DNA from 3 places in the Priestia sp. YIM B13551 genome. Region 2 is predicted to be linked to each of the others. Evidence: riboswitches for the same ligand, from Rfam matches in the RefSeq annotation. Region 2 holds a riboswitch; each other region holds the start of a gene.
The links. Region 2 has a riboswitch for cobalamin ahead of ACFX4N_RS25095 (HoxN/HupN/NixA family nickel/cobalt transporter). Riboswitches for the same ligand answer to the same signal wherever they lie in the genome.
Positions count from the first base shown of each region.

Region 1: it holds a riboswitch for cobalamin, as region 2 does, so the genes downstream of both, ACFX4N_RS04615 (ABC transporter substrate-binding protein) here and ACFX4N_RS25095 (HoxN/HupN/NixA family nickel/cobalt transporter) in region 2, are expected to answer to the same signal.
Region 3: it holds a riboswitch for cobalamin, as region 2 does, so the genes downstream of both, ACFX4N_RS01375 ((2Fe-2S) ferredoxin domain-containing protein) here and ACFX4N_RS25095 (HoxN/HupN/NixA family nickel/cobalt transporter) in region 2, are expected to answer to the same signal.

Region 1 is NZ_JBHZOX010000001.1:888,183-890,448, forward strand. Features, by position in the region: gene ACFX4N_RS04610 (adenosylcobinamide amidohydrolase) at 1-104, opposite strand, end outside; gene ACFX4N_RS04615 (ABC transporter substrate-binding protein) at 193-1,152, opposite strand; cobalamin riboswitch at 1,411-1,543, opposite strand; gene ACFX4N_RS04620 (thioredoxin family protein) at 1,634-1,948, opposite strand; gene ACFX4N_RS04625 (YpjP family protein) at 2,137-2,266, opposite strand, start outside.
Region 2 is NZ_JBHZOX010000007.1:61,805-64,070, forward strand. Features, by position in the region: gene ACFX4N_RS25090 (organic hydroperoxide resistance protein) at 44-463, shown strand; cobalamin riboswitch at 565-747, shown strand; gene ACFX4N_RS25095 (HoxN/HupN/NixA family nickel/cobalt transporter) at 881-1,678, shown strand; gene ACFX4N_RS25100 (M20 family metallopeptidase) at 1,908-2,266, shown strand, end outside.
Region 3 is NZ_JBHZOX010000001.1:264,648-266,913, reverse strand. Features, by position in the region: gene cobJ (precorrin-3B C(17)-methyltransferase) at 1-439, opposite strand, end outside; gene ACFX4N_RS01375 ((2Fe-2S) ferredoxin domain-containing protein) at 453-833, opposite strand; cobalamin riboswitch at 935-1,114, opposite strand; cobalamin riboswitch at 1,233-1,411, opposite strand; gene ACFX4N_RS01370 (hypothetical protein) at 1,558-1,716, opposite strand; gene ACFX4N_RS01365 (M42 family metallopeptidase) at 2,068-2,266, opposite strand, start outside.

The sequences.
Region 1 (2,266 bases), on a different contig from region 2:
TAATAGTCTTTGTGAACAAATCGATTGTAAAAGGTGTCCGTTTCCGTAATACCTGTTCCTAAAACCCCTGAGCTGTATGTTTTATAAGAAGTCTCGGTTTTCATGATTAAAAGCTCAGGCCGTTCTTCAATTTTAAGATGTGAAAAGGGACCAATCCCCTTTTCAATTCGAACTGGAATATGGTCCCTCTTCTTATTTATTGTACACCTCAGGGTATACTGCTTTTGCTAAGTCCTCTAAGCCATCTACAATACGAGGTCCTAAGCGGTTGATTTTGTTTTGATCAACCTTCTCGATGTTACCCTCTTTTACAGCAGTCATGCTGCTCCAAGCGGGACGCTTCATAATCTCATTTTTGTCTGCATCATACGTTGCGATAATAACGTCAGGGTTTAACTTAACAACTTGCTCTTCAGAAAACTTAACCCAACCCTTTTCACTACCCGCTACGTTATCAGCACCGATCATAGTAAGCATTTCGTTCATGAACGTACCTTTTCCTGTTGTATAAATCTCAGGAGCTCCTGATACCTCTATCCATACTTTTTTACGATCTTCTTTTGAAATCGTTTTTGCTTTTTTCTCAATTGAAGCTACTTTTTCTTTCATGTCTTTAATTGTTTGATTAGCTTCTTTTGTTTTACCTGTTAATTTACCGATTTGCGTAATAGAATCATAAACCGTATCAAACGTTGTTGAATCTTTTACAACAAATACCGGAATACCCGCACTTTCAATTTGTTTAAATACTTCATCCGAAACGCCCATACTTGAAGCGTGTGCCAGCACTAAATCAGGATTTAAAGCAATAACTTTTTCTGCATTAACGTTCATATCTCCTACCTGCGCTTTTTTCTTTACGCTTTTAGGATAATCATCGTTGCTTGTAACACCGACTAATTCTTTTTCAAGGCCAAGGGCATATACAATCTCCGTATTACTTGGCATTAATGAAACAATTTTCTTAGGCTGTTTTTTCAACGTAATTTCTTTATCACGCGCGTCTTTTACCTTTACTGGAAATGCAGCTTGTGACGTTTGTGCCGTATCTTGCTTCGTTTTTTTATCACTGTTGCTTTGGCTGCCTGCACCGCATGCAGCAAGTACGATGACTAACAGTGCAATAATGGAATACGAAAGCCATTTTTTCATCTAAATACTCCCCCTATATATTGTTCATTGTGAATACGAAACCTCCACGTTAAAGAAAAAGCAAATGATCATGCAAAAAGCAGCGCTATCCCGTTTTTCCGCTTTGACTATGTATACTGCTCGCCGGCAGCTTCAAAATAAAAAAGCTTTACTTTCAATTGAAAGCAAAGCAGGTAACGTCAAGATAAGCAGGAAAAGAATCCGTTCACTATACTTGATATGTATGTTCATTACCCTGCTTCACCCTTCCTCGAAGGTTTCACAGCTAACAATAAGGCAGGTCTCCTGACTTACGCACAAAGCGCTTACAGTGGCGGGACCGCGCTGGTTTTTCACCAGACTTCCCTTTTCACTCAATCTTTAAATTGAGACCTTATTGCTTTACGATTATTCACTTGTCCTAGTATACCCCACTCATGGAAAAATGGAAATAGCCATTCTCACAAAAAAAGCTGCGAGAATGCTCTCGCAGCTTAAGGAATTAAAGAGTTGCTAAAAATTCACGGACCGCTTCAGGCGTTTTAGCATTTGCACTGTGCAAGTGTGCAATTTTTTCACCGTTTTTATATACAAGAAGAGAAGGAATACCCATTACATTGTTTTCAGCAGAAAGTTCTTCAAACTCATCCTTGTCAATTTTAAACCATGCTTTATCTGTATTTTCGTCAACGATTTCATCAATGAACATATCCAAACGTTTGCAATCAGGACACCACGTTGTCGTAAAAATCCCAACGCTTAGTGTTTCGTTCTTAATTTGTTCGCGAAATTGTTTTTCTTCCGTAAATTGTTTCATTGTGTTACCTCCAGCATCTATTCGTTCCTTCTCACTATTCTATGGTAAGAAGTCTGACTTCATTATAAACGATTTTTTTATCGTTGTGCTAATGTTTCAGCTTATTTAGACCATAACGGTTTTAGACGTAAAAAAATGCTAGCTTAAAAAAGCTAACATTTCGAAATCGTAGAATGTTGTGTCTATTATCAGCTAAACCATTTAGGCGGCATGTTTCGGTTCCAATAAATTTTCCCTAAATCATAATGCTTTTGAAAATTATCTGCAGCCGCATGATAGTGAAAATTAAACCAGTATCCATCTTTTGGAGGATTTTCA
Region 2 (2,266 bases):
AAAACTTTTAATAAAATTAACGAAAAAGAGGAGAGGTTTATACATGAAAGCTTTATATGAAACAACAGTCGTTAACACAGGTGGAAGAACAGGGGAAGTTCACTCTTTAGATAACATCTTTAACTTAGACGTTGCAACACCTCCAGCGCTTGGTGGAGAAGCAACAACAGCAACAAACCCAGAGCAGCTGTTTGCAGCTGGATACAGTGCTTGTTTCAACAGCGCGTTAGAATTTATGTTGAAAAAACATAACGTAGAAATCAAAAGCAGTGAAGTAAAAGCTACTGTTCAGCTGCTTCCTGATAAAGCTGATCAAGGAGTGAAAATTGGAGTAGCGCTTGAAGCTCATATCGAAGGCTTAGATTTAGAAACAGCGAAAAAATATGTAGACCTAGCTCACTCATACTGCCCGTATTCAAAAGCAATCAGCGGTAACGTAGACGTAACGGTAGAAGTAGTTTAATTGCTTTAAAAAGCCTAAGCATGTAAAGCTTAGCAGGGCTTTTTTATTTGAATTTTCTCTATTCATTTGTAAGAAGTACTAGTATAATGAGGAAGAAAATGAATCATTCGCACAGTTTAGGTGCTCTTACATAGCGTAAGAGGTAACAGGGAATCGAGTGCAAATCTCGAGCGGTCCAGCCACTGTAAGCAGGGAGTTTTCTATCTTATCGTCACTCAAAACGGGGAAGGCGGTAGAAAATGATGATCTCAAGCCAGGAGACCTACCTATTCTGTACACTTGACTCTTCTAGGAAAGAGGCGGTGTATCAAGGTACGCAGTGAGCAATTGCTGTTTATTTTCATATGCCGACACATCCTCAATTTCTATAGAATTGAGGCTTTTTTACGTTTTATTTTAAAAAAAGGAGTGTAGGAAATGGAAGGTTTATCAGTTTTTTTACTTGTCTTTTTATTAGGAATCAGGCACGGATTGGATGCAGATCACTTAGCTTTTATTGATGGCCAGACTCGATATAATTGGCGAATGGGCAGCCGTTTTGCCCCGTGGGTCGGAACGCTGTTTTCACTAGGTCACGGAGGAATGGTGGCCGTCACGGCCGGAGTGCTGGGCGTGGTGATGAAGAATTTTACGTTTCCATCGTATTTCGATCATTTTGCATCTTGGGTATCCATTATCTCTCTCTTTCTAATCGGGACATTAAACACATATCATTTGCTTCGAACCAAAAATAAAGAGGAAGAGTTTCAGCTGAGCGGGTTAAAAGGAAAGTTTATTCCGAAAATCGCAAAAGGAACAACGAATCCTTTTTTAATTATTCTTGTAGGAGCATTGTTCGCTTTAGCAGCCGAAACGGTCAGTCAAACGGCCGTGTGGTCTCTAGCTGTAGGGAACGCAGGCAAGTATACGCCGCTTTTGTTAGGACTAGTGTTTATGTTTGGTATGATGCTTACAGATACAATCGATTCGATGATTGTACATAAAATGGTGAATGAATCGAGTAAATTTGGACAATCTGCTTCCCGCTTGATGGGCTGGGTTATTGTTGTCCTCGCGTATGGTGTGTCATTCTATTTAGCATTCACTTTCTTTAACCCATGGGCCGAAGTAAACTTTGAAATGGTTGGCGTTATTCTGTTTATTTTTTTAGTGTCTATGTTTGTTTTTGTGAGTGTGAAGTCAAAAGGGAAAAATATTAAAATAAATGTCAATTAGTCAAACGAAAGCTTTAATCTGATGAAGATTGAAGCTTTTTTGTATGAATTTGTTGAAGTTTATGGCTATTTTCGGTCGGTTATGAATAAGTTAAAGTATTATCTGTATTTAAAGGATGGAAAATTGTCTGAAAACCATTATAATTAAGGATAATTTAAGGTCGTTATGTGAAACGTAGAACATAGTTATACGTACGATAAATAAAAGCATTTAATGCAAGCAGCAGGGGTTGTTTGGAGGAGGAATTGATTTGAGTCAGGTAATGGTAGAACAAAGCGTGTTTAGTTATTTAAAAGAACACGAACAAGAGATGCTTGAAGATTTAGTTGGATTTGTGAAAAAAGAATCACCGTCCTACAGTAAAGAGTTAGTAGATCAGTGTGGAATGTATTTAACGCAGCTGTTTCATAAACGGTTAGGGGTAGGATACGAAATCATAGAAGAAAAAGAAGTAGGAAACCATTTGAAATTTACGATTGGAGAAGGAGAAAAGCAGCTTTTAATTATCGGTCACTTTGACACGGTATGGGAAAAGGGAAGGCTGAGTCTAAGAACAGAGGGAAACAAGCTGTACGGTCCGGGAATTTT
Region 3 (2,266 bases), on a different contig from region 2:
CCCAAGGCGTAAGGTGGTCACTTAAACTAATCGTACAAGCATCGTGCATCACGGGCGCTCCAAGGAGAGATGCGCATGAATTAATAGCCGAAATGCCAGGAATTACTTCCATCTCTACGCCCGTTTCTTTTTTCCAGCCTTTTTCAATCAACACTTCATACACAAGGCCTGCCATTCCGTATACTCCTGCATCTCCGCTTGAAATGACAGCTACGGTTTTGCCCGCTTCAGCTTGCTTTACAGCTTCTTGTGCACGGCTTACTTCTTCGGTCATTCCCGTACTAATAATTTGCTGATTCGTTAACAGTCCTTGAATTAGTTCCACATAGGTTTTATAACCGATGATCATATCACTTTCTTGAATGGCTTCTCTTGCTCGCTGTGTAATATGTTCAAAGCTTCCCGGCCCAAATCCAATAACTAACAGTTTACCTTTCATGCTAGCTCCTCCTTTATGCGTTACTTTTTACTTTGTCAATTCCTTCTATGGAGTCACTGTTTTCCGGAGAAACGAAACCATTTTGATCACATTCATAAATAAGCGATTCCTTTATACTGCAGCCTCCTGCTAAATGCTCTTCGACAATTCGGTGAGCCACGGTTTCAGTGACCTGCTTGTACCAATCTCCTGAAGGATACACGATAGCTACAGGAGCATCTTTGCATCGTCCGTTACAGCGAGTACGCGTCGTATGAACCGTTTCATCCAAATCCAGTTCCGTCACTTTATTTCGAATAGCTTGCGTGGCTTCTTCTCCACCTTTTCTCATACAGCTGCTTCCATTACAAATCAATACGTGATGTTTTGTTCCATTTAAGTTCCACGTCGTCACACTCATTCGCTCCTTTACTAAAAAAAGCGCCTCTATCAATGATAGAGGCGCAGAAAATTCAAACTAAGTTTTTGCACTTCCACCTATATCCCGTAGGGTAAGCTTCGCATTAGAAAAAGGCTGGTTTCCTGACTTCGATTCATCACTTGATTGCGCCTTCCCGAATACAGTGGCATATGCAATCAGCTCTTCTTCACAGTGGCGGGTACCGCGCTGGCTTCACACCAGACTTCCCATTTAACGCAATGTGAACATTGCGCACCTTTTTTGCACGATATGTAGTTTTACGCTACGAGAAAAACCCGCTTCGCTAATATGCGAGCGGGTAAAACGTCAGAGTAAGAGTGTGCACGAATGCCACTTTAAGCCAACGTCTCCCTTCCCGCTCCCCGGAGAAATAGAAACTTCACAATAAAGACAGGTCTCCTGACTTGTGTATCATTCTACTTGAGAACCTTCCCGTGATTTTTTCACAGTGGTTATACTCGTTCGTCCACACTTACAGTTGCGGGGACAGTACTGGCATTTCACCAGTTTCCCTATTAAGCCTTCTTGGCATCTTTACTGTTGCTGTTTGATATATATGAACCTTTTAAACTATCAGAATAATAGAAGTAACTACCATATCATAGCGTACATTTTTTTTTATTTCAACTCTATTCTTTTCGGAAGATACAAGTATCTATAAAAAAACAAGAGCATAAAATCAGCTCTTGTTTTTTCATTATATAGCTACTAATGTTAAATGAGGATCATTATAATACACAACTTCTGAAAGAACTTTACAGCCATTTGTTTTGGCAAAAGCTTCTCTCGCCTGCTCTTCAGTTTCAAATTCAAACATTTTCATTTCTTTTCCAGCATATACCGTCAGTACCCACATGAAAAGATTCGCCTCCGATTATTGTAGTGATCGCTATATCCACATTATGCCGAAACCATTTCCTTTTGAAAACCCATTCTACAAAACTTGTCACAAGAAACTTTTAAAAATTTAAAAACATTTTAACTTCTGTAAGTGAACAAAATGTCCAAAAGGTTTAAGCAGTATTATACCTCTTTAAAAAGGTGCTTTTTTAACCAACTGTTGCTTCACTAGTAAAAAAATATATAGTATTTATTAAAAAAAGAAGCCGGACAGCCGGCTTCTTTTTTAGGAAAGGAAAGGACAGACATCACAATCCCGTCCTGCTCTTTGTTTTGCATAAAAATACACTAATTAAATATTCCTTTCTTAAAGCAGAACCATGTTCGACTGCACATAGTGATAAAGAAGCTTATACGTATGGTTTAATGAATCTTGATGCGTTCTCTCAAACGCATGAGAAGAATCAATTCCTGGACCAATTAAGCCGTGTACGATATCGTGTCCGGCACGAATAGCAGCAGAAGCATCTGATCCGTAAAACGGATAAATATCTAATTTGTACTGA